3 regions of the Oceanisphaera sediminis genome follow, and region 3 is predicted to be linked to each of the others. Evidence: predicted binding sites of a transcription regulator. Region 3 holds the regulator's gene; each other region holds the start of a gene.
What was found. Region 3 encodes LexA, which represses DNA repair genes until DNA is damaged. Its sites were predicted from a motif close to ANCTGTNTNNNNANACAGNT; they were not measured.

Region 1 (9,649 bases), on a different contig from region 3:
ATCGAAAACAGCTGGAAGCCGCTGTGGGTGGTCGACTTCCCGATGTTCGAAGAAGAAGACGATCGCCTGTATGCCATGCACCATCCCTTTACCGCTGCCAAGGACATCAGTGCCGAAGCGCTGGAAGCCGACCCGACCGCGGCCGTGGCCAATGCCTACGACATGGTGATCAACGGTTACGAAGTGGGCGGTGGCTCGGTGCGTATCCACAACAACGAGATGCAGCAAACCGTGTTCTGTCTGCTCGGCATCAACGCCGAAGAGCAGCAGGAAAAGTTCGGCTTCCTGCTCGACGCGCTGAAGTACGGTACGCCGCCGCACGCCGGTCTGGCTTTTGGCCTGGATCGTCTGGTGATGCTGCTGACCGGCACCGACAATATTCGGGACGTGATTGCCTTCCCCAAAACCACCACCGCTTCCTGTCTGCTGACCGATGCGCCCAGCCTCGCCAACCCGGATTCACTGACGGAGCTGGCCATTCGTACCGAACTGCCGGCAGCCAAGGCAGGCCAATCCACAGCTCAATCCGCAGATAAGGCAGACAGCTAAGACATGGCTCACAAGCATCCGGAATCGGTGCTGATCCTCATTCATACCGAGGATCAGGTACTGTTACTGCAACGTCAGGACAACCCGGACTTCTGGCAGTCGGTCACCGGCAGCCTGGAAGTGGGCGAAACCCGCTATCAGGCGGCGGTGCGCGAACTGGAAGAAGAAACCGGACTGCGGCTGAATAACGGCCTGCAGCTGGTGGAAACCGGACACCGGGTGCGCTTTGAAATCTACCCCCGCTGGCGGCATCGTTACCGCCCGGGGGTGACCCACAACTGGGAATACGAATTTCACTTGCAGCTGTCGAGCCCGCAGGAGGTGTACCTCACCGAGCACCTTTCCCAGCGCTGGATGCCGTTGGCAGAGGCCCGGGAACAAGCCAGTTCCTGGACCAACAAGCTGGCCATCGACCGGCTGATACAGCGCAAGAATCAAGACAAGAATTTATGCAGGGACAAAGGAGACGAGACTGATGGCAGGTCATAGTAAATGGGCCAATATCAAGCATCGCAAGGCGGCACAGGATGCCAAACGCGGTAAAATCTTCACCAAACTGATCCGCGAACTGACCACCGCCGCCCGCGAAGGCGGCTCGGATCCGACGGCCAACCCGCGGCTGCGGGCGGCCATCGACAAGGCGCTGTCCAACAACATGACCCGCGACACCGTCGATCGGGCGGTGAAGCGTGGCGCCGGCGAGCTGGACGGTCAGGTGCTGGAAACCATTATCTACGAAGGCTACGGCCCGGGCGGCACCGCGGTGATGGTGGAATGCATGACCGATAACCGTAACCGCACCGTATCCGATGTGCGCCATGCCTTTTCCAAGAATGGCGGCAACCTGGGTACCGATGGCTCGGTTGCTTACCTGTTCGAGAAGAAGGGCGTGATCAGCTATGCGGGCGTCGACGAAGAGACGGTGATGGAGGCGGCACTCGAAGCTGGTGCCGACGATGTGGTGGTGAACGACGACGGCTCCATCGACGTGTATACCCAGTGGGACGAATTCGGCAGCGTCAAGGATGCACTCGATGCCGATGGTCTGGAGGCCGAGAACGCCGAAGTGACCATGATCCCCTCGACCAGCGCCGAACTGGACGAAGACACGGCACCCAGGTTCATGCGCCTCATCGACATGCTGGAAGATGCCGACGACGTGCAGGAGGTTTACCACAACGGCGAGATCTCCGACGAACTGGCGGAAAAGCTGTAAACGAGGCCCTTCGGGCAGCCGTAAGCGATAAGCTGTCAGCGTTAAGTGATGCTGCTTTGTAGGCCCGGCTTTAGCCGGGCAAGGGTGCAGCAGGTGGCATGGTTTGCCCGAATAAATTCGGGCCTACAGACATTCGTCTTGATCTGCGGTGAGGCCGTAGGCGCCACTTTAGTCGGCGCAATGTTACAAACGGCCGCATATTCAAGGCCAGCTTCGCAGGCCCTGCCGGCTAAAGCGGCAGCTACAGGCCGGAGTCCTGTCTGCAGGCGACAGAACCCTTTAATTTTAATAATTTACTTTCAGCCGGCTCGATCAGCTTACCGCTGATAGCTTACGGCTGATAGCTGGTTTTTTATGTCCATTATTCTAGGTATCGATCCCGGCTCGCGCATTACCGGCTACGGCGTGGTGCGCCAGAGCGGCAATAAAATGGAATATCTGGGCTCGGGCTGTATTCGCATGACCGACGACGAGCTGGCGCCACGACTGAAGAAAATCTACGACGGTGTCAGCGAGATCATCCTGCAATTCCGGCCAGACCTGTTCGCCATCGAGCAGGTGTTTATGGCCCGCAACCCGGACTCGGCGCTCAAACTGGGTCAGGCCCGGGGCGCGGCGATTGTGGCCGCCGCCAATGGCGGCTTGGAGGTGGCGGAGTATTCCGCCCGCCAGATCAAGCAGGCGGTAGTGGGGCAGGGCGGCGCCGACAAGTCCCAGGTGCAGCACATGGTGGTGAAGCTGCTGAGCCTGCCCGGCACGCCTCAGGCCGACGCCGCCGATGCCCTGGCGGTGGCCCTGTGCCACGGCCACACCCGCCAGAGTCTGGTCAGCATGGCCGGCCAGGTTCGAGGCACGGTACGAGGGCGGCTGCGTTGAAATCGAGGATTTGGGACTGGGGATTCGGGATTGGAATACAGGAGTCCCAGCCTACCGCGGTTCGAGTCCCCATTCCCTGTTCCCGAGTCCCGGTATTGATACATGGATATTTATCCAGTTATTCATTATTCTTGGTGCAACTCAGATTGGTTAGCGGGGATCCCCAGTGATAGGTCGGTTGAAAGGTATTATCAGCGAAAAACAGGCACCGGACATTCTGCTGGATGTCGGTGGTGTCGGTTATGAAGTGACGCTGCCGATGAGCTGTTTTTACGAGTTGCCCAATATCGGCGAGGCGGCGACCTTGCTGATCCATTTTGTGGTGCGTGAAGACGCTCAGCTGTTGTTCGGCTTTAATACCAAAACCGAGCGTGCGCTGTTTCGCGAGCTGATCAAGACCAACGGCGTGGGCCCCAAGCTGGCGCTGGCCATTCTGTCCGGCATGACCGCCGATCAGTTTATCTATAACGTCGAGCAGGGCGAAATCGGCGCCCTGGTCAAGTTGCCCGGCGTGGGCAAGAAAACCGCCGAGCGGCTGATCGTGGAAATGCGCGACCGGCTCAAGGGCTTTGGCGGTTATGACCTGTTCAACCCGGCCCCCGAAGGCATGGGCTCTGTCGCCTCGGTGGCCGACGGTGCGCGTGACGAGGCCATTGCCGCCCTGCAGGCGCTGGGTTACAAGGCCAATCAGGCCGAGCAAATCGTCAAGAAAATTGCCAAGCCGGGGCTGGATGCGGAACAGCTGATCCGTGAAGCCCTGCGCAGCATGGTGTAAGGCATGATTGAAGCGGACCGTTTTATCAATCCCGCGCCCCAGCGGGAAGAAGAAGTCATCGACCGGGCCATACGGCCCAAGGCCTTGTCCGATTATCGTGGTCAGGATCATGTGCGCAGCCAGATGGAAATTTTCATCGAGGCGGCCCGTCGCCGGGAAGAAGCGCTCGATCACCTGCTGATCTTCGGCCCGCCGGGGCTGGGCAAGACCACCCTGGCCAACATCGTCGCCAATGAAATGGGTGTCAGCATCAAGACCACCTCGGGCCCGGTGCTGGAAAAGGCCGGCGATCTGGCGGCCATGCTCACAAATCTTGAGCCGGGAGATGTGCTCTTTATCGATGAAATTCATCGTCTGAGCCCGGTGGTGGAAGAAATTCTCTATCCGGCGATGGAAGACTATCAGCTCGACATCATGATTGGCGAGGGGCCGGCTGCGCGCTCCATCAAGCTGGAGTTGCCGCCCTTTACCCTGGTGGGTGCAACCACCCGGGCCGGCTCGCTGACCTCGCCGTTGCGTGATCGCTTCGGCATCGTGCAGCGGCTTGAGTTCTATCAGGTTGGGGATCTGGCCCACATCATCAGCCGCAGCGCCGACAAACTGGGCCTGACCATCAACGACGACGGTGCCTTCGAGATGGCGCGCCGGGCTCGGGGTACGCCGCGTATTGCCAACCGCCTGTTGCGCCGGGTGCGGGACTTCGCGGAGGTGAAGGGCAGCGGCGATATCGATGCCTCCATTGCCGCCCAGGCGCTGGACATGCTGGATGTCGACAAGCAGGGCTTCGACTACATGGACCGCAAGCTGTTGACCGCGGTACTCGACAAGTTCATGGGCGGCCCGGTGGGGCTGGATAATCTGGCGGCGGCCATCGGCGAAGAGAAGGAAACCATCGAGGATGTGATAGAGCCCTACCTTATTCAACAGGGCTTTCTGCAGCGTACCCCCCGTGGCCGCATCGCTACCCCCAGGGCCTATCTGCATTTCGGCTTCGATCTGCCGGAGTCAAGACTGGGGGAATAGGGAATGGGGAATGGGGAATAGGGACTGGGTCTCTAATCCCCAATCACTCTTTGGTCGAATAAATTCGACCCTACACTTTGCCGCTTCACGCTTCACGCTTCACGCTTCACGCTTCACGCCTCACGCCTCACGCCTCACGCCTCACGCCTCACGCCTCACTCCTCACTCCTCACGCCCTTTCCTGTCGTGCGCTAAAAGCGTTCTCTTCTTTCCTAAATTTGACTCAGGTATAGTAATGCCATCTTTTTAGCCCCTATGGCTGAGCGAATGACGTCTGACACAAGCTTTGACTGGCCGGTGCGTATCTATTACGAAGATACCGATGCCGGTGGTATTGTTTATAACGCTAATTACTTGAAATTCATGGAAAGAGCACGCACCGAATGGTTGCGCAGCCTGGGGGTTGAGCAGGACACTCTGCTCGAACAGGGGGTGGCCTTCGTGGTGCGGCGGGTAGAGCTGGATTTTCAAAGGCCCGCCCGTTTCAATGATGCATTAACTGTCACCGTGACGGTGAAAAAGCTGAAACGTGCCTCTATTGTATTTGAACAGGAAATTCTGGATGATGCCGGCCTTTCGCTGGTTCGGGGAATGGTGCAGATTGCTTGCGTCAAAATTCCTCACATGAAACCCTTTGCCATTCCTGAGCCGCTGATGGGAGTATTGTCAGGTGCACGCTGAAATATCGTTTTTAGGTCTGTTTTTACAAGCCAGCTTGCTGGTGAAACTGGTGATGCTGCTGCTGATGGGCATGTCTATTCTGTCCTGGGCGATGATCCTCAACCGGCGCAAAATACTGACCACAGCCCGGAATGACTCGGCGCAGTTTGAAGACAAGTTCTGGTCCGGTGCCGATCTGAGTCGCCTGTATCACGAGAGCAATGCCCGCCGTGACAACCTGGCCGGCATGGAGCAGATTTTTTACGCCGGCTTCAAGGAGTTTGTGCGGCTGCAAAAACAGGGCCGCTCGCAGGAGAGCATGCTCGAGGGCACCTATCGCACCATGCGCGTGGCGCTGTCGCGGGAAGTGGATCGCCTCGAGACCAACCTGTCGATGCTGGCGACCATCGGTTCCATCAGCCCTTATATCGGTCTGTTTGGTACCGTTTGGGGCATCATGAATGCCTTTATCGCCCTGGCGGAAGTGCAACAGGCCACGCTGTCGATGGTGGCACCGGGTATTGCCGAGGCGCTTATCGCCACGGCACTGGGCCTGTTTGCGGCCATTCCGGCGGTGATTGCCTATAACCGGTTCAGCTATCAGGTTGAGCGCCAGGAAAACCACCTGGCCAACTTCATGGATGAGTTTTCTACCATTCTCAACCGCCAGGTGGCGGCGGGTGGCAACTGATGCACGGCTATCAACGCAGACGTCGTAAACGCGTTGCCGAGATTAACGTGGTGCCTTATATCGATGTGATGCTGGTGCTGCTGATTATTTTCATGGCGACTGCGCCGGTGATCACTCAGGGCGTCAAGGTGGACTTGCCGCAGGCCGAAGCTGAAATGATGCCGGAAGACAGCGACAAGCCGCTGGTGGCGTCCGTCGATGCCGAAGGACGTTACTTTCTCGACATCGGCGAAAACCGGGACGAGGCGGTAGATTTGCTGGCGCTGGCGAATATGGTGCAGGCTCAGCTAAAAACCACCCCCAAGGCACCGGTGGTGGTGAAAGGCGACGCCAACGTACGTTATGACGCCGTCATTCAGTTGATGGCCACGCTGAAGGCGGCCGGCGTGCCGACCGTTGGCCTCATGACGCAACCGGAGCAGTAGCGGACTCATGACGGAGCAAGGCGGTATTCGCAAATCGTTATTGATTTCGCTGGCGTTACATCTGCTGATTGGCGTGGTGTTACTGGTCGGAATCGATTTTAGTGCGCCCAAGCGGCCTGCTCAGGCGGTGTCGATCATCGAAGCCACCATGATCGATGATGGCATGGTGGCGGCTCAGGCCGAGCGCCTGGCCGAAATGCAGGCGCAGCAGGAGCGCGCGAGGGCCGCAGAGCAGGCCAGCGCCGAGGCAGAGCAGAAAGCGGCAAAAGAGGCCGAGCGTTTGGCTGAGCAGCAGCGAGCAGCCGAAGAGGCCAAGCGTGTAGCCGAACAGCAGCAGGCCCTGGCTGCCCAGCAGGCCAAGGCCGAAAATGAACGGCAACAGGTGATAGAACAAGAGCGCAAGGCTCAGGAAGCGGCACAAGCGAAGAAACAGGCGGAAGCCGAAGCGGCTCAAAAGGCGGCCGAGGCCAAGGCACTGGCGGCCAAAAAGCAGGCAGAAGCCGAGGCCAGGAAAGCCGAAGAGGCGAAGAAACAGGCCGAGGCCAAGGCGGCGGAGGCGAAGAAACAGGCCGAGGCCAAGGCGGCGGAAGCGAAGAAGCAGGCCGAAGCCAAGGCGGCGGAGGCGAAGAAACAGGCCGAGGCCAAGGCGGCGGAGGCAAAGAAACAGGCCGAGGCCAAGGCGGCGGAAGCGAAGAAGCAGGCCGAAGCCAAGGCGGCGGAAGCGAAGAAGCAGGCCGAGGCCAAGGCGGCAGAGGCGAAGAAGAAAGCCGAAGCCGAGCAGGCGCTGAAGGATCTGGAAGCCCTGATGGGGGCGGATGGTGGCGGTAGTTCACGACCGGCCTCGGCGGCGGAAGTAAACAAGTATACCGGCATGATCGTGGCCGCCATTCGGCGTAACTGGCTGGTAGGGCCTACCATGGTAGGCAAGCAGTGCGTGATTAATATTCGGGTAGCGACAGACGGCTTGATCCTGAACATAGGGGAGGGTCAGGGAGATTCGGAGGTGTGTCGTTCGGCCCGGCTGGCGATTCGCAAGACCGGTACTCTGCCGATGCCCAAGGATCCTGAAGTGAACAAGCAATTACAAAATCTGAATCTGACGCTGATACCGAGGCTCTAGTGATGACAAAACGATGGATATGGTTATGGTTGCCGCTGCTGTTGCTGGCAGGTCGGGCACAGGCGGCACTGGATATCGTGATTACCGGCGGCATCGACAGTGCCCGCCCGGTGGCGGTTGTGCCCTTTAAATGGACCGGCGGCGGTGCGGCCCCGCAGGATCTGGCCGAGGTGATTGGCAACGACTTGCGCAACAGTGGCATGTTCCGCCCGCTGGATCGCAGTCGCCTGCCCCAGCAGGTGGCCAGCGCCGCCGAGCTGAATGCGACTCTGTGGAGTCCGCACCAGGTCGAGGCCGTGCTGGTGGGCTCCATCGAGCCGGCCGGTGGCAACCAGTACCGTATCAGCTTCGAGCTGGCGGATGTATTGGGTAAAAACGGGGCTCAGTTGCTGGAAAGCCGCAGTGCCACCGTACCCGCGGCCCAGCTGCGCCAGTATGCGCATCGAATGGCCGATATCGTGTTTGAAAAGCTGACCGGCATCAAGGGCGCCTTTCTGACCCGCATCGCCTACGTCAACGTGCAGCATGGTGCCCAGTATCCGTTTCAGCTGATGATTGCCGACTACGACGGCTTCAATGAGCAGGTGCTGTTACGTTCGCGCGAGCCCTTGATGTCACCGGCCTGGTCGCCGGACGGACGCAAGCTGGCCTATGTATCGTTCGAGAACAAGAAAGCCGAAATCGTGGTGCAGGATATTTACAGCCAGCAGCGTCAGGTGGTCAGCTCTCAGCCGGGTATCAACGGTGCGCCCCAGTGGTCACCGGATGGCAGCAAACTGGCACTGGTACTGTCGCGGGACGGCCAGCCGGAAGTCTATGTGCTTAACCTGTCCAGTCGACAGTTGAGCCGGGTGACCAATAATCGCACCATAGATACCGAGCCGAGCTGGGCGGCCGACGGCAAGGCCCTTTATTTTGTGTCCGAGCGGGGCGGTCGTCCCCAGGTGTATCGAGCCGATTTGAACACTGGCGATACGCGTCGCGTCACCTTTCAGGGTGATACCAATTTAGGTCCCCGTGTGACCAATGACGGCAACAGCATGGTGCTGGTCAGCCGTTCACAGGGACAATACCGAATTGCTCGTCAGGAGCTGGATGGAGGTCAACTGCAGGTGTTAACAGAAACCCAGCTGGATGAATCGCCAAGCCCTGCACCTAACGGCACTATGATCATCTATAGTACCACCTATCAGGGGCGCCAGGTGCTGTCTCTGGTGTCTATGGATGGTCGTTTTAAGGCCAGGCTGCCCGCACGAAGTGGTGATGTTCGTGCACCGGCATGGTCACCATATCTCAATTGATCCAACGTGATTTCTAAGGAAATACAATGCAAATGAAAAAACTGCTTCAGAGTCTGGCCGTTGCTCTTCCGATGTTGACCCTGGCGGCATGTAGCTCTACCACCGACTCTGATGCCATGACCGGTACCGACGGCAGCTATCAGAACGGTGGCGCTCAGACTGGCGGTGCCCAGACCGGCGGCGCCCTGTCGGCCGAAGAGCAGATGCGTCAGCAGTACGAAGCGCTGCGTCGCGAGAACGTGATTTTCTTTGAATTCGATCAGGACGAAGTGACCGGTCATTACGCCCAGGTACTGGAAGCGCATGCCAGCTTCTTGCGTTCCAATCCGTCCGTCAGCATTCTGGTAGAAGGCCATGCGGATGAGCGCGGTACTCCCGAGTACAACATCGCTCTGGGTGAGCGTCGTGCCAAGGCCGTGACCAGCTATCTGCAGAGCCTGGGCGTGAGTGGTTCCCAGCTGGCTATCGTCAGCTACGGTGAAGAAAAGCCGGCCGACACTTCTCACACCGAGTCTGCCTTTTCCCAGAACCGCCGTGCGGTTCTGGTCTACTAAGGTTTAATTCGACGATATGAAATTTAAATTAGCGGCCATTTCGATGGCCGCTGTTTTATCCACATCAAGCTGGGCACAGGCACCTGTGAGCAGTGTGGGTAGCAGCGGCTCCGTCAATGATCGCCTGGCAGAGCTGGAAAGGGCCTTCAGCGCCAGAAGCCAGGCTCAAATAGATCAGCAGCGACAGTTAAACGCCATACAGCAAGAGGTGAGTGAACTGCGTGGTTTGCTGGAAGAGCAGAGTTATCGTCTGGAACAGGTGATAGAACGCCAGCGAGGCCTGCTGATGGCACAGCAGGACGCGGCCGATAAGCCTCAGCAGGCGGCTTCGGCGGCTCAGTCTGGCGCAGAGAGCGCCCAGCCCTCGCCGAGCAAGGCGCCCGCTGCACCGGCCAGCGGCGATGAGCAGGCAGCCTATGATAATGCGGTCAACCTGGTGTTGCAGGATAAAGACTACGA
Region 2 (9,649 bases), on a different contig from region 3:
GAGCTGACTTATTTATTTTTATCATGGCTGCGCTTATCCCGTTCACAGTCTTTTCGGCATTCTGGCACACAGCTGGTTTCATTTGAATTATTTATAACCAGACTGCGTAGCCTACAGAGCCTACAGAGCCTACAGAGCCTACAGAGCCTACAGAGCCTGCTCAGCCTTTGTAGTATCTGCAGGCTGCTGAGCCTGTGCAGACTGATTAGCTTCAGTAATCTGTTGAGGCTCCGTAGCATGAGCAGACGGCTCAGGCAGTGCAGGCTGCTTAGGTTATTGAGGCTATGTGGCCTCAGCAGACTAATGAGAGTCCGGTGTTTGCATCAGGCTTGGCAATGAACGGCAAAAGCCACTGCCAATAAGGAGTGCTGGAAAAATCGGGGAAAGGGGGTAGAGTGAAATTACTGCCCCTGAAGTGCTTTCAGGTGTGACAGTAGGTGTGACAGTAAGTGGGTTTTTGGGTGGTTATTCAGGAAGTGCTAATAAGTAGCTAAGTGCTTGTTTTACCCAACAAAAAGGCCCCTTGCGGGGCCTTTCCAATCGATTGGTGGAGCTGGCGGGATTTGAACCCGCGTCCGAAAAACCTACGTCGTCGGTACTACATGCTTAGTCAGTCATTGAATTCGCCACCTGCTGCGGACAGACACGCCACAGAATGACTAGCCTAAATTGGTTTTAACGCTTCACCCGTTAGGCACGGCTTCCACGCGATTCTGTGAAGGATGACCTTCCAATTCCCTAAGTCACAGACAAGCTAGGGCAGAAGGGCTCTACCAGGTTATTAAGCTGCTAGTGCGTAGTTTTCGTCGTTTGCGACTATTTTTTTGCGATTTTTTAACGAGGCCTATCGCACCTCGGCATGCACCTAGGAGTTCGAGAATCTCGTCGAATCCAGAATCAGCCCCAAGTAAACTTATGGTATTGCAATTCTTGCCAAATCACAAGGGTTAGCGATTTTTATGCTTCATCATGCGATCTTTTTCTCGCTTCCAGTCACGCTCTTTGACGTCCTGGCGCTTGTCATGGCTCTTTTTACCTTTTACCAGGCCAATTTCGATCTTTACCCACGACTTGGACCAGTACAGTGCCAGCGGCACCAGGGTATAGCCTTCGCGTTCAATCTGACCGGTGAGTCGATCCAGCTCGCGCCGCTTCAGCAGCAGCTTGCGCGAGCGCATGGGGTCGCATACTACGTGAGTAGAGGCAACGTTTAGTGGCGTAATGGTGGCGGCAAACAAGAAGGCTTCACCGTTTCTCATGAACACATAAGCATCGGCGATGTTGGCTTTGCCCGCCCGCATCGCTTTCACTTCCCATCCTTGTAGTTCCAGCCCAGCTTCGAATTTTTCTTCTACAAAATATTCGTGCCTTGCCTTTTTGTTGAGGGCAATGGTGCTGGAACCGACTTTTTTCTTGGCTTTGTTTTTTGTCATAGTGACGCCATTATACGGGTCCGGTTGAAGGTTTGGAATTGCCTACACGGCAACTGCTTGTTTTTTGTGCGGTAATGGTGGTGAGCCGGGCCAGGATTAATGTTAAAATCAGGCCGTTCTGCTGCCAGGAGAGGTTATGCCCAGTATTACCCGCAGTGCGTTGGTGATGTTCAGCGCAAAACAGATGTATGAATTGGTGAACGATATAAACTCGTATCCGCAGTTTTTGCCCGGCTGCGTGGCCAGCCGTATTGTATCCGAGTCGGCCACTTCCATCACGGCGGCATTGGATGTGGCCAAGGTGGGGATCCGCAAGACTTTCACCACGCGCAATGAACTTAAACCTCATCAGCATATCAGTGTGGAACTGGTAGATGGGCCCTTCAAGACGCTCAACGGAGGCTGGACCTTCACGCCGCTGGATGCGGATGCCTGCAAAGTCGAACTCAAGTTACACTTCGAGTTTACCTCCCGTCTGGTGGAGCTTGCTTTTGGAGGCGTATTTAAAGAATTGGCCAATGCCATGGTGCATTCATTCAGTGAGCGGGCAAGAGAGGTATATGGCCGTGAGTCTTATTCGGGTTGAAATTGTGTATGCGCTGCCACAGCAGCAGATGGTGCTGAGCATGAGAGTATCGGAAGGGGACAGCGTCAGGCAGGTAATAGAACAATCCGGTATTCTGCAGCAATACCCCGAGATTAACCTGGATAGCAACATGGTCGGGGTATTCGGACGACAGGTTAAGCTGGAACACGCTTTGGTTGATGGCGACAGAATCGAGATTTATCGTCCTTTATTGGCCGATCCCAAGGAGATTAGGCGGCGTCGTGCCGAACAGGCGAAGGAAGAGGGGCGGGCGGACAAGGTCACCGGCGGCCGTCCCGACCCCAAGAGAGCCAAAAAGTAACCGGCCATGGTCTGTGAGTCCCATGACCATAGACTTTGTTACAGACCCTGCTCAAAGGTGGCAGGAGCGGGATAATCGCCGCTGACCGAGACAAGCGCATCGTTGGTAAAGTCCAGAATCAGTTGTTTCTGCTCTACGTCACCCCGGCCCGGTTTCAGATAATGAAGGTACACCCAACGATCATGGTTGAAACCGTCCAGGCTCATGGGATTACCCAGCAGAAAGCGAACCTGCTCCTGGCTCATGCCCTGGCGCAGCTGGGCGACCTGCTTGGCTTCAATGTAGTTGCCCTGGGGAATGTCGACCTTGTACACCAGGCCGCAACCGGCCAGAGGAAGAGTGAGTAGCAAGGGTAAAATCAAGGTTTTGAGTTGCATGGCTGCATTATATCCTGTGTGACTTGCTGGGCATGATAGCTGTTGGCGATGAGCTTGTAAAAGCCGACACCCTCTCAATACTCCGACGATGGGAACCGGCCTCTTGTCAGAGCATGGTTCCGTGCCCGCAATGATGGTCATCCGGCACCCACTGTCCTATCATCTTCGTTTTTAACGCTTTCTTTCGGGAGTAAGCCAATGGCAAAGCACGTTTTTCACTTAGGGATAACCGATGAGGATCTGCAAGGCGCAACGCTTGCCATTATTCCGGGGGATCCTGAGCGGGTCGCACGTATTGCCGGCCAGCTGGCCAATGCCCGACATCTGGCCAGCAAGCGGGAGTTCACCTCCTGGCTGGGCGAGCTGGACGGCAAACCGGTGGTGGTCTGCTCTACCGGTATCGGTGGTCCTTCTACTTCCATTGCGGTGGAAGAACTGGCCCAGTTGGGGGTGACCACCTTTCTGCGTATTGGCACCACCGGCGCGATTCAGAGTCATGTCAAGGTCGGCGATATGATAGTGACCCAGGGTTCGGTACGACTCGATGGTGCCAGCAGCCACTTCGCCCCCATGGAGTTTCCGGCGGTCGCCGATTTTGACTGTACCTGTGCGCTGGTGGATGCGGCTCGGGAGCTGGGGCTTGAGCCTTATGTCGGTATCACCGCCTCGTCTGATACCTTCTATCCCGGTCAGGAACGTTACGATACCTATTCGGCCCGCATGTTGCGCAAGTTTCAGGGCAGCATGAAAGAATGGCAGAGCATGGGGGTGCTGAACTACGAAATGGAGTCGGCCACCCTCTTTACCATGTGCTCCAGCCAGGGACTGAGGGCCGGTTGCGTGGCCGGGGTTATCGTCAATCGTACCCAGCAGGAAATTCCCGACGATGTCACCTTGCAGCAGGCCGAGCAGCAGGCGATTGACATCGTCATCGGAGCCGCTCGTCGCCTGGTATGACGAAAGACAGCGTTAAGTTTTAAGCGACAAGCTGACAGTAAAGAAACACTTTCTGTAGGATCGAATATATTCGATCCTACTATGTCACGCCTCACGCCTCACGCCTCACGCCTCACGCCTCACCTTCAACTGACCAGTAGTTCCCGGGCATTGGCCAGGGTGTTGCTGGTAATTTTGTTGCCGCCCAGCAACCGGGCCAGTTCCTGCAGCCGGCTTTGTTCATCGAGTTCCTGCATCCGAGTCTGGGTGTCGTTGTCGGCGCTGTCTTTGCTGACAAAATAATGCTGGTGGCCATTACCGGCCACCTGGGGCAGGTGGGTGATCACCAGTACCTGGGTGGAGTCACCCAGCTGACGTAGCAGTTTGCCGACCACCGCCGCCGTCGGGCCGCTGACACCTACATCTACCTCGTCGAAGATAAGGGTAGGAGTCTCGACCTTCTGGGCGGTAATCACCTGAATGGCAAGACTGATACGCGACAGTTCACCACCCGAAGCCACCTTGGCCAGCGGGCTCATGGGTTGGCCCGGGTTGGTGCTGACCAGAAATTCGACCCGATCGATACCCAGCGGGGAGTAACCGGCGCCGTTATCCGCGGTCACGGTAATTTCAAGGCGACCATGTTCCATGCTCAATTGATGCAGGCTTTGGGTGATCTGCTGATTCAATGATTGGGCATAGCGCTGCCGGCTCTGGCTGAGCCGTTCCGCCGCTTGCAGAAACAGTGCTTTGCTCTGCTCCACTTCATCATCCAGCTCCTGCAGGCGGCTGTCGTTATGATCCATTTCCGCCAGCCTGACTTTGATCTCTTGATGAAAGTCATGCAGGGCAACCGGCTGTACATGATGCTTGCGTGCCAGCTCCATCACCTTGCCGAGCCGTGCTTCCACCTCATGCAACCGTTCCGGATCCAGTTCCAGCCGGTCCAGATAACGGCTCAACTCGCCGTGACCTTCTTCCAGCTGGATCAGGCTGCTTTCTATCATTTCCTGCACCGGGCCGAGCCGGTTGTCCATTTGATTGAGCTCAATCAATACCTTCAGTCCCTGGCGCAACAGCTGCAGGGCGTTGGTTTCTTCACTGTCAGCCAGCACATTGAGTGCCAGCTGACAGTCGTTGAGCAGCTCGGCGCCGTTGGCCAGGCGTTTGTGCTCGGCTTCCAGAGTCGGGAACTCATCCTCGGCCAGGGCCAGTTCATCCAGCTCGGCTACCTGATATTCCAATAGTTGGCGCTGGGCCTGCCACTGGGCCTGCTCACTTTGCAGCTGTTTGCGTTCGTTACTGAGCTGGCGCCATTGCTGATATTGCCTGCTGACCTGTTCCATCAGCCGGTGATGGCCGGCATAGGCGTCGAGCAGACCGCGTTGATAGTCGGACTTTTGCAATGCCTGGTGGGCGTGCTGCCCATGAATGTTGATCAGCAGGGCACCGAGGGCCTTGAGTTGAGACAGAGGCACCGGAGTACCGTTGATATAGCCGCGAGAACGCCCTTCGCGGCTCAGGGTGCGGCGCAGAATGCATTCGCCCTGCTCATCCAGCTCTTGCTCGCTCAGCCAGGTCTTGACGCGTGGCAGCTTGTCGATACGAAAACGGGCGCTGATGTCGGCCTTGTCGGCACCGGGGCGTACCGAATCGGCATCGGCACGTTCACCCAGTGCCAGGGCGAGGGCGTCAATGGCGATGGATTTGCCGGCACCGGTCTCTCCGGTAATGCTGGTCATGCCTGGACGCAAGTCCAGCTCAAGGAAGGAAACAATGGCAAAATTGCTGATGGTGAGCTGAAGCAACATGGTGGAACCCCTGCACAAAACGATGCTGTATGTAGATACAGTATACTGTTGTTTTGTACAGTTCAAGTTGGTAGTGAGGCGTGAAGAGTAAAGGGTGAGGGGAAGGAAGCAAATTCTGCAATGCTCCTCACCCCTCACCCCTCACCCCTCACAGGGTTAAAACAGTTTGCTGCCCCAACCGAGTTTGCTGCGCAGTACTTCAAAGTAATTATGGCCACGAGGGTGAAGCAGTTTCAGCTTGTAGGGACTCTTGTTGATATGAATTTCGTCACCGGGTTGCACCGCCAGCGAGACATGACCATCGCAGCTGATCAGCATCTGTTCGGTCTTGTTGTTGGGAGACAACACCAGTTTAACCTGCGAGTCGGCATCGATAACGATGGGGCGGCAACTCAGGGTGTGAGGAAACATCGGTACCAGGGTAATGGCGTTGAGATTGGGAGTCACGATGGGGCCGCCGGCAGACAGCGAATAGGCGGTAGAGCCGGTGGGGGTGGCCACTATCATGCCATCGGCGCGCTGGCTGTACATGAAATGCCCGTTGATATAGACCTCGAACTCGATCATGTGGGCGATTTTACCCGGGTGCAGTACCGCTTCGTTCATGGCGGTATTACTGGCCTTGAGCTGGCCGTGCCGGTGTACCTGGGTTTCCAGCAGAAAGCGCTGCTCGGCCTGGTAGTCGCCGGCCAGCAGGCGTTCAAGCGGTTGCTCGAAGCTGTCCGGAGACAGGTCGGTCAAAAAGCCCAGGTTACCCCGGTTAACGCCGACCACGGCCACATCGAAGCGGGCCAGCACCCGGGCGGCTCCCAGCATGTTGCCGTCACCGCCCACCACGATCGCCAGATCGGCTCGCTCACCCAATTCGACCATTTCCAGCAATTCAGCCTGATCCAGGCGCAGCTGTTCGCCGACCCGGCGTTCTATCACTACCTTGAGACCCAGGCCGACAATATGATTATACAGCGCCACCAGTGTCTGATTGGCGCCTTCGTGATCGGGCTTGCCGATAAGCGCTATGGTATTGAATTCGGTTTCCATTGATATATTGACCCGACTGAGTAGGCAATGCGGTCATCTGTTCCCTGACCGAGACATGGAGCCATTCTAAATAACCCGATGGCGGTGTGCCACCGACCAGATCGCTATCGTCAAAATATTCTCTTGAAATATGATCTGCAGCCCCCATATAGGCTGCAGGTCAGTAAATATATACGGGAGATAACATGAGCAAGAAACAACATCAGGTTGACGCGGAGCAAGCCGCCGAGCAGGAACCGCTGACGGTAGACACCGAAGCCGGCGCCAACGCCGAGGCAGCCCAACCGGATGCGGCTTATGTAACCGAGCTGGAGCAAAAGCTGGCAGACGCCACCGCCAATGCCCAGTCTGAGAAAGACAACGCCTTGCGTGCCCTGGCGGAAATGGAAAACCTGCGCCGCCGCGCGGCACAGGATGTAGAAAAAGCACAGAAGTTTGCGCTGGAAAAGTTTGCCAATGAGCTGCTGCCGGTGATCGACAGCCTGGAACGCGCGCTGGAGCATACCGATAAGGAAAGTGATGCTTTTGAGGCGGTGTATGAAGGAGTTGAGCTGACGCTGAAATCCTTGCTGAACACGGTGGAAAAATTTGGCGTCTTGCCGATTGACCCCCAGGGTGAGGCCTTCGACCCCAACAAGCACCAGGCCATGAGCATGGTGGAAAGCGGCGATGTCGCCCCCAACTCGGTACTGGCGGTGATGATGAAAGGCTATGAGTTGAATGGTCGGGTGCTTCGCCCTGCCATGGTGATGGTGGCCAAGGGGCCTGCCATCGATACTCAGGCTTGATTCGAGCCAAAATATCGGCTTTTGCCTAAAAAAATGTGATGCGAGTCTTGAAAGCCACTAGCGGCAACCACATATAGGCTCTAAAGCAAAACACGAAACGCTTACGATTGAATTCAAGATATTGAGAGAGGATTTTATGGGTAGAATCATCGGCATTGATCTGGGTACCACCAACTCTTGTGTTGCTATCCTGGACGGGGATACCCCGCGGGTTATAGAAAACGCCGAGGGTACTCGTACTACTCCCTCCATCATCGCCTATACCGATGACGGTGAGACGCTGGTTGGCCAGCCCGCCAAGCGCCAGGCGGTGACCAACCCGCACAACACCCTGTTTGCCATCAAACGTCTGATCGGCCGTCGCTTTGAAGATGAAGAAGTGCAGCGTGACATCAAAATCATGCCGTTCAAAATCATCAACTCCGACAACGGTGATGCCTGGGTTGAAGCAAAAGACAAAAAAATGGCACCGCCGCAGATTTCTGCCGAAGTGCTGAAAAAGATGAAGAAAACTGCCGAAGACTATCTGGGTGAAGCGGTGACCGAAGCGGTTATTACCGTACCGGCCTACTTCAACGATGCCCAGCGTCAGGCCACCAAAGATGCGGGTCGTATCGCCGGTCTGGACGTGAAGCGCATCATCAACGAGCCGACTGCTGCCGCCTTCGCCTACGGCGTGAACAAGGCGCAGGGCGATCGCAAGGTGGCGGTATACGATCTGGGCGGTGGTACCTTCGATATCTCCATCATCGAAATCGATGACATGGACGGTGAAAAAACCTTCGAAGTACTGGCAACCAACGGTGACACTCACCTGGGTGGTGAAGACTTCGACAACCGCCTGATCACCTATCTGGTGGAAGAATTCAAGCGCGAGCAGAACTTCGATCTGCGTAACGACATGCTGGCGCTGCAGCGTCTGAAAGAAGCGGCCGAAAAAGCCAAGTGCGAGCTGTCTTCCGCCCAGCAGACCGAGGTGAACCTGCCGTACATCACGGCTGATGCAACCGGTCCCAAGCACCTGAACATCAAGCTGACCCGCGCCAAGCTGGAGTCACTGGTAGAAGACATGGTCAAGAAGTCGCTGGACCCGGTACGTACCGCACTGAAAGATGCCGGTCTGTCCGTGTCCGACATCGACGATGTTATCCTGGTGGGCGGTCAGACCCGTATGCCTCTGGTGCAGAAGGCCGTTAGTGACTTCTTCGGTCAGGAACCACGTAAAGACGTGAACCCGGACGAAGCCGTGGCCGTGGGTGCTGCCATTCAGGGTGCCGTACTGTCCGGTGACAAGAAAGACGTACTGCTGCTGGACGTGACTCCACTGTCACTGGGTATTGAAACCATGGGTGGCGTGATGACCGCGCTTATCGAGAAGAACACCACGATTCCGACCAAGAAATCCCAGGTGTTCTCTACCGCCGACGACAATCAGTCTGCCGTGACCATTCATGTGCTGCAGGGTGAGCGCAAGCGCTCCGGTGACAACAAGTCGCTGGGTCAGTTCAACCTGGAAGGTATTCGTCCGGCACCGCGTGGCCTGCCGCAGATCGAAGTGACCTTCGACATCGATGCCGACGGTATTCTGCACGTGTCTGCCAAAGACAAGGACACCGGCAAAGAGCAGAAGATCACCATTCAGGCCTCTTCCGGTCTGACCGAGGAAGAGATTGAAGCCATGGTGCGTGCGGCCGAAGCCAATGCCGCCGACGACAAGAAGTTTGAAGAGCTGGTACAGGCCCGTAACCAGGCCGATGGTCTGGTGCATGCCACTCGCAAGCAGCTGGAAGAAGCGGGTGAGGCCCTGGCCGCCGATGACAAGAGTGCCATCGAGACTGCCCTGACCGAACTGGAAACCGCCGTTCGCGGTGAAGACAAGGCCGAGATCGAAGCCAAGCAGCAAGCGCTGATGGAAGTGTCTCAGAAGCTGATGGAAGCGGCCCAGGCCAAGGCTCAGGCCGATGCGTCCGACGCAGGTGAGCAGCCACAGGGGGCTTCTGCTTCCGGCAAGGCCGATGACGATGTCGTTGACGCCGAGTTTGAAGAAGTCAAAGACGACAAAAAATAAGCTAAACCCAGCGTATTAACGCTGCCAGTGGCGGGCGTTGGGATTCCAACGCCCGCCTTTGTGTGAACAGGACTCAGGTAAGCAATCAGCCTATGTCGAAACGAGATTATTACGAAGTGCTCGGGGTTTCCAAGGAAGCCGACGAGCGCGAGATAAAAAAAGCCTACAAGCGGATGGCGATGAAATATCATCCCGACCGTAACAAGACCGATGCCGACGCCGGCGACAAGTTCAAGGAGGCCACCGAGGCCTACGAAGTGCTGACCGACGAGCAGAAACGTGCGGCC
Region 3 (9,649 bases):
TGGATGCCGTCCAGCCACCCAGTGCTATCTGCAGCAGCAAGGCGCCCAGCGCCAGCAAAAACCAGCCGCCCAACCCAGCGCCACGGTAGGGCATTCGAGGGGGCCGAGTCTTACAGAGCAACAAAAACAGCAATGCCAGTATGGTAAATCCGCCCAGCAGATGCCCCATTACCACAAAAGGCAGCAGGTTGAGCGTTACCGTCAGCATGCCCAGAGTCGCCTGACCACACACCAGCGCCAACAGCCCCCAGGCAAAGCCCCGATAGGCACGAAGCGACGTGCGCAGCGACCAGAGTGCCATCAGCAATATGGTGCAGCCCAGGGTTCCCGCCGCATAGCGATGCACCATCTCGTTGCGGGCCTTGGTGACTTCCAGTGGACTGTCGGGAAAGCGCTGTGCCGCCGTGGCATGATCCTGGGCCGAGCCGGGCACATAGTTGAAGCCATAGCAGCCGGGCCAGTCGGGGCAACCCAGCCCGGCATCGGTCAGCCGGGTATAGGCGCCCAGCACCACCACCACCAGGGTCAGCCCAAAGGCAAAAAGACAGAGTCGGCGCATAACGTCCTCCTGTTCATCCGGTACTAGCCGGCCCGGGAAAATTTGAGCAGGCGACGCAAGTCGCCGAGCAACGCCTTGCCGGTGGCCCGGTCGCTGGCTTCCTCCCCGCTCAGGGAGTAACGCATGATCAGCATGCCCGGCGGATCGGCAATATAGACAAAGCCGGCCTCCAAGCCGTTACCGGCCGGCAGCCGCAGCACCGCCACCCGGTTGCTGTCCCGCCCCAGAGCGAGATCGATGTTTTCCAGCAAGGGCTCGGCCAGCTCACAGGACTCGCATTCCGGGGGGACCGGCAACACCAGCCGCCACTGAGTATCCTCGGTGATTTGCCCCTGTACCCACTCACCATGAGCCTTGACGCCGGGAGTAAACCAACCCAGGGTAAGAATGAGCCAGGCCAGCACCACCGGCAGCAAAAAAGCCGCCAGCAAGGCCAGCATCGTTTTATGGCTTGTACGGGTTTTATGCTTCATGTTGCCTCCGATACCACCATGCTGCCGCGCCCCAGATGGCCAGCGTCATGGCAAACCACTGCACCGCATAGCCGATATGCCGCTCCGGCCCCATCACCACCGGCTGCCAGTCGCCTTGTTCAATCCCGAGTTTCAGCACGAAAGGCAGTACTTGTTGTCCCCATATCTGCGCCAGTTGTTCCGTCTCCAGACTGGAGACAAGCGGGTGGCCGGGGTCGAACCGGACTTCGCCTAAGGAAAGGGGGGGGATGGAGGGGCGAACCAGGTTACCAGATAGCTGCACCGGCTCATTTTGCGGCGGTATCGGTGGCAGCTTGCGCCGATCCGGATCGGCCGGCCACCAGCCGGTGTCCACCGCCAGCAGACCATGGCGGGTTTGCAGCGGCCGTATCAGCCGATAGCCTGCCCGGCCCGACGCTATCTGGTTATCGAGAAACAGATCGCCACCGCTCAGATAAACACCGTTCGCCTTCAGCCGGTAGCCATAGGGGGACGACATCGCCAGTGCCTCATGCAACGCCAGACCGATATCTCGACGTTGCTGCCATTCCTGCAGCAACAGTCGTTTTTCGTCGGCCCGCGACAACTGCCATACCCCCATGGTGATCATCAACAGACTCATCACCCCGGTCAGTGCCAGCAAACCGCCACTTTTTCCTATACTCAACATCCAGTCTCTCCAGGAACGCATCCATGCTGCTCAAGCTACTGATTGTATTGCTACTGCTGTGTATGATCGGCAACCTGCTGTTAGGGCTAAGGGCCATGCTCTCCCGGCAGGATCCCGTGCTGATGAGTCGTTATATCGGCCGCCGCCTGCTGTTTGCCGTCATCATAGTGCTGCTGTTGCTCGTGGCGCTGGCCACCGGCCTGCTGGTGCCCAATCCCACGCCGGGGTAGAGGCTCCATAAGAGCCTTTATAGAATATAGACAAACACAAACAGACAGAGCCAGACCACATCGACAAAGTGCCAGTACCAGCTACTGGCCTGAAAGCCGAAATGCTGGGCCGGGGTAAAATGTCCCTTGCGTACCCGCAGCCACATGATAAACAGCATCAGGGTACCCAGGGTGACGTGGGCCCCATGAAAGCCGGTAAGCAGGAAGAAGGTGTTGCCGTAAATGCCGGAGTCCAGCCGCAGCCCCAGCTCCTCATAGGCGTGCACGTATTCCCACACCTGCAGCGTCAGAAAAGTCAGGCCCAGCACCACGGTGAGGCCCAGCCATTGCTTGAGACGCGGGCGCCGTTCCTGCAACAGCGCCAAATGGGCCAGATGGGCGGTCACGGACGAGGTCAGCAGAATCACGGTGTTGATCAGCGGTAAGCCAAACCAGCCCATGGCGGTGGTTTCGATACCGCCCGGCGTCTGCAACAGCGGCCAGCTGGCACTGAAGTCGGGCCAGAGTACGGCATTGGTCATGGCGTTATTACCGGCCCCGCCCAACCAGGGCACCGCCAGCACCCGCGCGTAAAACAGGGCACCGAAAAAGGCACCGAAGAACATCACCTCGGAGAAGATGAACCAGCTCATGCCCTGACGGAAAGATCTGTCCATCTGGTCGCTGTAGAGTCCGGCGTGAGACTCCTTGATCACGTTGCCGAACCAGCCAAACAGCATCACCGTCATCACCAGGGTGCCGGCGGCAAACACCACCGGCCCGGCAATGCCCCCGATGCCCGCCGCCCAAAGACCGGCACCGGAGGCCAGCAGAAACAGTCCCAGGGCACCCACTATCGGCCAGGGACTCTGGGCCGGCACATAATATTGCTGCGTCTTGACCACCATGCTCGTCTCCTTAAGCGCCGCTGCCTGCGGCAGCCTGCTCGCTGATGTCATACAGGGTGTAGGACAGGGTAAATACCTCTATGTCGGCCGGCAGTGCCTGATCCACATAGAAACGCATCGGCATCACCGCCTCGCTCCCCGCCGCTATCGGCTGCTCCTGAAAGCAGAAACACTCGGTCTTGCGCAGGTAGCTCGCCGCCACCCCCGGTGATACCGAGGGAATGGCTCTCAGCACCCGGGCATCGCCACCGGGATTATTGACGGTAAAGTCCACCTGATGCATCTCGCCCGGCCGTACCTGCAACCGGTGCACCGAGGGATCGAACCTCCCCCGCAGCCCACTGCTCTGATAGGTAACGAACTCCACCGTTACCCATCGCTGCTCGTCCACCACTCGGGATTCGGCCACCGCCCGGGTGGCGGTTTTACCGTTCAGCCCGGTGATGTCGCAGAAGACGTCATACAGCGGCACCAGGGCAAAACCGAACCCGAACATGGCCACCGCCAGCAGGCCCAGTCGAACCGCTATCCTGTTAACGTGAGCCATTGCCTTCTATCTCCGGTGGTGTGCTGAAGGTGTGGTAAGGCGCCGGTGACGGTACCGTCCATTCCAACCCGTGCGCCCCCTCCCAGGGGCTGGCCGGCGCCGTTACTCCCCCGCGGATACACCTGATCAGCACCACCACGAAGATAAGCTGGGACAAACCGAAGGCGAAGCCACCGATGCTGACCAGGGCGTTAATGTCGGCGAACTGCAGCGAATAGTCGGGAATCCGCCGAGGCATGCCGCCGAGACCCAGAAAATGCATGGGGAAGAACAGCACGTTGACCGATATTACCGAACACCAGAAATGCCACTTGGCCAGCCGTTCATTGAACATATGCCCGGTCCACTTCGGCAGCCAGTAATACACCGCCGCCAATACCGAGAAGATGGCGCCGGTGACCAGCACATAATGGAAGTGGGCCACCACGAAATAGGTATCGTGGTACTGAAAATCGGCCGGGGTGATGGCCAGCATCAGGCCGCTGAAGCCGCCGATGGTGAACAGCACGATAAAGGCCAGCGCGAATAGCATCGGCACTTCAAAACTGAGCGAGCCCCGCCACATGGTCGCCACCCAGTTGAACACCTTGACCCCGGTCGGCACCGAAATCAGCATGGTGCAATACATGAAGAACAGCTCGGCCGCCACCGGCATGCCCACGGTAAACATGTGATGCGCCCACACCAGAAAGCTCAGACCCGCGATGGAGGCGGTGGCATACACCATGGAGGCATAACCGAACAGCGGCTTGCGGCTGAATGTAGGGATGATGGCGGAGATAATGCCGAAGCTCGGCAGTATCATGATGTAGACCTCGGGGTGCCCGAAGAACCAGAAGATATGCTGGAACAGCACGGGATCACCGCCGCCGGCGGCTTCGAAGAAGCTGGTACCGAAGTACTTGTCGGTCAGCACCATGGTCACCGCTCCCGCCAGCACCGGCATGACCGCAATCAGCAGAAAGGCGGTAATCAGCCAGGTCCAGCAGAACAGCGGCAGCTTCATCCAGGTCATGCCCGGCGCCCGCAGATTCCAGATGGTCACGATGACGTTGATGGCGCCCATGATGGAGCTGATGCCCATGATATGCACGGCAAACACGAACAGCGCGGTGCTGTCGGGTGAATAGGTGGTAGACAGCGGCGCGTAGAAGGTCCAGCCGAAGTTGGGACCGCCGCCGGGCATGAACAGCGACGACAGCATCAACACGAAGGCGAAGGGCAGTATCCAGAAGCTCCAGTTGTTCATGCGCGGCAACGCCATGTCCGGCGCGCCTATCATCATCGGAATCATCCAGTTGGCGAGGCCGACAAAGGACGGCATCACGGCGCCGAAAATCATCACCAGACCGTGCATGGTGGTCATCTGATTGAAGAAGTTCGGCTCCACCAACTGCAGGCCGGGCTGAAACAGCTCGGCCCGAATCACCATGGCCATGCCGCCGCCCACAAAGAACATGGACAGGCTGAACAGCAGATACAGGGTGCCGATATCTTTGTGGTTGGTGGTAAACAGCCAGCGCCGCAAGCCTTTGGCCGGGCCGTGATGCGCCTCGTCATGGCCCAGATGTTCATCGGCGGTGTCTGTTACGTTTAGCTGTGTCATCCCTGCCCCCTATTGTCCCTGCCTGGCCTGATCAATGTCGCCGGGTTGCACCAGATCGCCGGCATCATTGCCCCAGGCATTGCGTTCATAGGTGATCACCGCGGCCAGCTCTTTCAGCGCCAGCTGCTTGTCGAAACTCTGCATGGCGGTGCCGGCCTTGCCGTACAGCACGATATCGATATGGGCGGCCCTGTCGTTGAGAACCATCTCGCTGCCCTTGAGTGCCGGAAAGGCGCCGGGTATGCCTTCGCCACTGGCCTGGTGACAGGCGGCACAGTGGCGTTGATAAACCTGCTCACCAAGCTGCATCAACTCGTCCTGGGTCATTTCCATCGCCAACAGCTGCTGTTCGGCGGCCTTGGCTGCGTCCTGCTCGGCCCGGGTGTCAGCCAGCCAACCGTCGAATTCCTCGGGCGTTCGGGCATCCACCACTATCGGCATGAAACCGTGATCCTTGCCGCACAGCTCGGCACACTGACCGCGATACAGACCGGGCTGATTGATGCGGGTCCAGGCTTCGTTGATAAAACCGGGAATGGCGTCTTTCTTCACCGCAAACGCCGGCATCCACCAGGAGTGGATAACGTCATCGGAGGTGATCAGGAAACGAATCTTGCGGTCGGTGGGCAGCACCAGCGGCTGGTCGACTTCAATCAGGTAATTTTCACCCTTGGCGACCGTTCCCTGAATTTGCTGCGGCAAGGTGGCCAGCAGGCTGTAGAACTCGACCCCCTGATCGAAGTACCGGTAATGCCACTTCCACTGAGACCCGGTGATCTGCACGGTGAGATCGGATTCTGAGGCATCTTCCATCGCCACCAGGGTACGAGTGGCGGGCACCGCCATGGCGATCAGAATGATAAAGGGGATCAGGGTCCAGAGGATCTCGACCTTGGTACTTTCATGAAACTGCGCCGCCCGGGCACCCTTGGATTTTCGATGGTGAATAATGGCCCAGAACATGACCCCGAATACCAGCAGGCCGATAATCGCGCAGATAATCAGTATGGTCATATGCAGGCCATACACCTTTTGGCTGATATCGGTGACCCCTTCGGTCATGTTCAAACGAGCTTGCGCTCTTGCAGGCAGCGTTGCCAGCAGGGACAACAGCAGAATAATCGGCTTCACACGCACCCCCAAAAGTTCTTCCTGTATTTTTGGTGCACTCGTCTAACGAGTCAGTGCTTGTCGGGCTACCACATCCCTCGGCCCGGCACTCACTAAGTAAAGCACTGATAATGAAAAAGTAAAAAATTGAAGTAAAAAAGGAAGTTAGGCCGATCCCATGAACAGTGGTCTATTCCATCGCTGTGTAAACATCGGACAAAGGGCCCACTCCACCGGCCCGCTTCAAGCACCTCCTTGTGACGCTCAGCACATGACATCCCTGTCATGTGATGGCCGCTGGAGCAGATCCCTTTGTCCTCCTTGATACTCCGGCATGGCCTGTTGGCGCCGCCTTCTGGCTACTCGGTGCTCAAGAAGAGGCAACAGAGAACGACCCCCTCGACCGTGAAATGCTATGGACGGCATTTCCGAGCCCCCATGGGGCAGCTTGCTGCCGTATATCTTTGTTGGGTAATGGACCGAGTATCCAGTGAATATTCGCAGCCGGTTACCCAGCAAAGATGGCTAGCCCAGTGGCGTGTCGAGGGAGGCGGCTGTGTTGCCTCTGGTCTGAGGCACAAATATGATCAGATACTTAATGGAGTTGATGGAAGGAAACGAAAAACGGGGCAGATCAACTGCCCCGGAGTGCGCTGTTCAGAGCAAGGGGAAATCAGAAGTCGGCGTTGCGGATCACCCCGACGGCCAGGCCTTCGATGGTCAGCTCCTGAGTACGCAGGTCCACCTCGATGGGAGCAAGTTCCTCGTTTTCGGGCAACAGGCTGACCTTGCTGCCCTGACGCCGAAAGCGCTTGACCGTGACTTCATCGTCCAGCCGGGCGACAACCACCTGGCCATTGCGCACTTCCCGGGTTTTATGTACCGCCAGCAGATCGCCGTCCATGATGCCGATGTTCTTCATGCTCATGCCCTTTACCCGCAGCAGAAAATCGGCCGACGGATGAAACAGGGACGGATCCAGCTTGTAGTGGCTCTCGATATGCTGCTGGGCCAGAATGGGCTCACCGGCGGCAACGCGTCCGATCAGCGGCAGCCCCAATTCCTCTTCTTCCTCGGCGAGGCGAATACCACGAGAGGTGCCGGGCATCATGGTGATGACGCCTTTTTTAGCCAGCGCCTTGAGGTGCTCTTCGGCGGCATTCGCCGATTTAAAGCCCAGCGTCCGGGCAATTTCGGCGCGGGTCGGCGGCATCCCGGTCTGCTGAATATGCTCTTTGATGATCTCCAGTACCTGAGACTGGCGAGGCGTAAGGGCTTTCATAATGGACCTGTTTTTTTATACAGTTAACTGTCAGTATATCCAGTAAATCCGACAGGGCAAGCATAAAATCCGAGCCCTTCCTGCGACCGGTATCCTTGCATCAGCCACCACCCGCTGTGGTTACAGCAACGTCAGTACCACGCCGGCGAATACCAGCATGCCGACGTAGTTGTTGTTGAGAAAGGCGCCGAAACAGGCCATGCGCTCCCGGTCGCGGATCTGCCGCTGCTGGTACACAAACAGGCCGGCCGCACCCAGCAGGCTCCAGTAAAAAATGGGGCCAAGGGCAAAGGCCTGGCCGGCCGCCACCAGCAACATCAGGGTCACTAGCTGCAACAGACCGACTGCCAGCTTGTCACGACGACCAAACAGGATGGCGGTCGACTTGACGCCGATTTTAAGGTCATCGTCTCGATCCACCATGGCATACATGGTGTCGTAGGCGATGGTCCAGGTCAGATTGGCGGCGAACAGCAGCCAGAGTCCCGGCGGCAGGCTGTTGCTCTGGGCGGCGAAGGCCATGGGAATGGCCCAGGAAAAGGCGATGCCCAGAAACAGCTGCGGCAGGTTGGTGTAGCGTTTCATGAAGGGATAAAGCGCCGCCCAGCCCAGGCCAGCCACCGCCAGTTGTATGGTCAGGGCGTTGGTGGTCAGCACCAGCAGGAAGGAGATACCCACCAGCAGGGCGAAAAAGCCCAGCGCCTGCTTTTCGGTCAGCTCGCCACTCGGCAGCGGCCGGGCATGGGTACGCTTGACGTGCCCGTCGATATGACGGTCCGCGTAATCGTTGATTACACAACCGGCGGAGCGCATCGAAAACACCCCGGCAACAAACACCAGCAGCAGCCAGAACGAAGGCCGGCCCTCACCGGCTATCCAGATCGCCCACAGGGTCGGCCACAGCAGCAATAGGGTGCCGATGGGTTTGTCGAGTCGGGCCAGCGCCATATAGGCACGCCAGCGAGGTCGGGATGGGGTAGTCATGGCAGTCATTTATTTCCTTCCTGATAGGCCTGCGCCTGCGGTAAAAACAGCTCGGTCACCAAGACACCGGCCCTGCCGGTAGACAACAGCGAACGCCGGGCCCAGGGCAAATAATCCTTTGCTGACGGCACTATGTCCTGCATTTGAGTCAACTGCTGCCACTGCGGAGTCGTCAGTTGGGCAAATTCGAACTCGCTGCGCAGTAATTGAGGATCTTCAAACAACAATTCGCCCAGCGCCCGCTGACCCAGCCCGCCCAGCGCCGGCACCGCATTCAGGGTCGAGGGAGAATACAGGGAGCTGGCATAAACCCAGGGCTGTTCATCGCAGAGCAGCAACACTTCACGGCAAAAGGCACGATCGGCGCCAATCCATGCGGCCTGAGTCGGGGTAAGGGATATTTCGGCGGTGGTGCGCTGTAACTGAACCCGAAACTGCCGGCAATGACGACGCAACCGTTCGGTCAGAGAGCCGGTATCCTGTAGCCAGTGGCACAATAGCCGCTGAGACTGCGGCAACTCCGGCCCCCAGTGCCAGGCATGATCGGCGGTGTTAGTCACTGGCACTTCCTGAAATGGTAAAACACATGCTCGAATCGCTTCATTATTCTGAAAAATACGTATTCACTTGACCGGCCAGTGCTTTATTTAAACAATACTCTTATTATTCAAATAGAAAGGCTTGCGATGTTTCGCTTTATTGCACTTTGTATCCTGTTGACTGCCGGTCAGCTTCACGCTCAGGAGACGGCTCCCGAAGGGCCCTTATACTACACCATGACGCCGGACATTATTACCAACTACCAGAATTCGGGGCAGACCCTGGGTTATATTCGAGTGTCCGTCGATTTGATGCTGAAAAGTGCCGACAAGATGCCGCTGGTGGAGCAGCATATGCCGCTGCTGCGCGATGCCATCAACAACCTGCTGGCAGAGCAGAACCAGCAGGAAATTCGCTCGCTGGAAGTACGCAACGAGCTGGCGCAGCAAGGACAGCAGCGACTCAACGATTTACTGCTGAAAGAAACCGGCGAAACACCGATTCATCGCCTGCTGTTTACCAAGTTCCTGTATCAGTAAGCACGACGACCACGATCAAACCAGGCCTGTAACAGTCCGATCAGCCCACCGCCCAGGTGGGCCAGATTGGCCACCGGACCCAGCACGCCGGCAAAGCCCAGCACCAGCCAGACCACCATGAACACCGCCATGCCGTCCGGCAGCCCTATGCCGCGGGCCGGGTTGAGCCGCCCCGACAACCACACATAGGCCAGCAGGGCATACACCACCCCCGACAGCCCA

Region 1: ruvA (Holliday junction branch migration protein RuvA) is a predicted target of LexA. The motif match lies at 2,742-2,761, and genes of this name have one in related genera.
Region 2: recN (DNA repair protein RecN) is a predicted target of LexA. The motif match lies at 5,489-5,508, and genes of this name have one in related genera.

Annotation. Positions count from the first base shown of each region.
Region 1 covers NZ_BAABDS010000008.1:33,302-42,950, reverse strand. The annotation lists gene aspS (aspartate--tRNA ligase) at 1-549, shown strand, start outside; gene nudB (dihydroneopterin triphosphate diphosphatase) at 553-1,038, shown strand; gene ABD827_RS03210 (YebC/PmpR family DNA-binding transcriptional regulator) at 1,025-1,765, shown strand; gene ruvC (crossover junction endodeoxyribonuclease RuvC) at 2,120-2,641, shown strand; gene ruvA (Holliday junction branch migration protein RuvA) at 2,808-3,416, shown strand; gene ruvB (Holliday junction branch migration DNA helicase RuvB) at 3,420-4,439, shown strand; gene ybgC (tol-pal system-associated acyl-CoA thioesterase) at 4,707-5,120, shown strand; gene tolQ (protein TolQ) at 5,110-5,790, shown strand; gene tolR (protein TolR) at 5,790-6,215, shown strand; gene tolA (cell envelope integrity protein TolA) at 6,223-7,335, shown strand; gene tolB (Tol-Pal system beta propeller repeat protein TolB) at 7,338-8,636, shown strand; gene pal (peptidoglycan-associated lipoprotein Pal) at 8,663-9,190, shown strand; gene ybgF (tol-pal system protein YbgF) at 9,207-9,649, shown strand, end outside.
Region 2 covers NZ_BAABDS010000036.1:25,032-34,680, reverse strand. The annotation lists gene hsdR (EcoAI/FtnUII family type I restriction enzme subunit R) at 1-25, opposite strand, end outside; RNA gene ssrA (transfer-messenger RNA) at 546-905, opposite strand; gene smpB (SsrA-binding protein SmpB) at 948-1,433, opposite strand; gene ABD827_RS11350 (SRPBCC family protein) at 1,570-2,019, shown strand; gene ABD827_RS11345 (RnfH family protein) at 1,994-2,341, shown strand; gene ABD827_RS11340 (outer membrane protein assembly factor BamE) at 2,380-2,718, opposite strand; gene udp (uridine phosphorylase) at 2,917-3,675, shown strand; gene recN (DNA repair protein RecN) at 3,801-5,465, opposite strand; gene nadK (NAD(+) kinase) at 5,622-6,506, opposite strand; gene grpE (nucleotide exchange factor GrpE) at 6,692-7,294, shown strand; gene dnaK (molecular chaperone DnaK) at 7,431-9,362, shown strand; gene dnaJ (molecular chaperone DnaJ) at 9,455-9,649, shown strand, end outside.
Region 3 covers NZ_BAABDS010000026.1:197,235-206,883, reverse strand. The annotation lists gene ABD827_RS08930 (COX15/CtaA family protein) at 1-559, opposite strand, end outside; gene ABD827_RS08925 (hypothetical protein) at 583-1,032, opposite strand; gene ABD827_RS08920 (SURF1 family protein) at 1,022-1,702, opposite strand; gene ABD827_RS08915 (DUF2909 family protein) at 1,726-1,932, shown strand; gene ABD827_RS08910 (cytochrome c oxidase subunit 3) at 1,950-2,819, opposite strand; gene ABD827_RS08905 (cytochrome c oxidase assembly protein) at 2,830-3,366, opposite strand; gene ctaD (cytochrome c oxidase subunit I) at 3,353-4,972, opposite strand; gene coxB (cytochrome c oxidase subunit II) at 4,982-6,103, opposite strand; gene lexA (transcriptional repressor LexA) at 6,756-7,364, opposite strand; gene ubiA (4-hydroxybenzoate octaprenyltransferase) at 7,485-8,348, opposite strand; gene ABD827_RS08880 (chorismate--pyruvate lyase family protein) at 8,354-8,908, opposite strand; gene ABD827_RS08875 (flagellar basal body-associated FliL family protein) at 9,035-9,427, shown strand; gene glpG (rhomboid family intramembrane serine protease GlpG) at 9,421-9,649, opposite strand, start outside.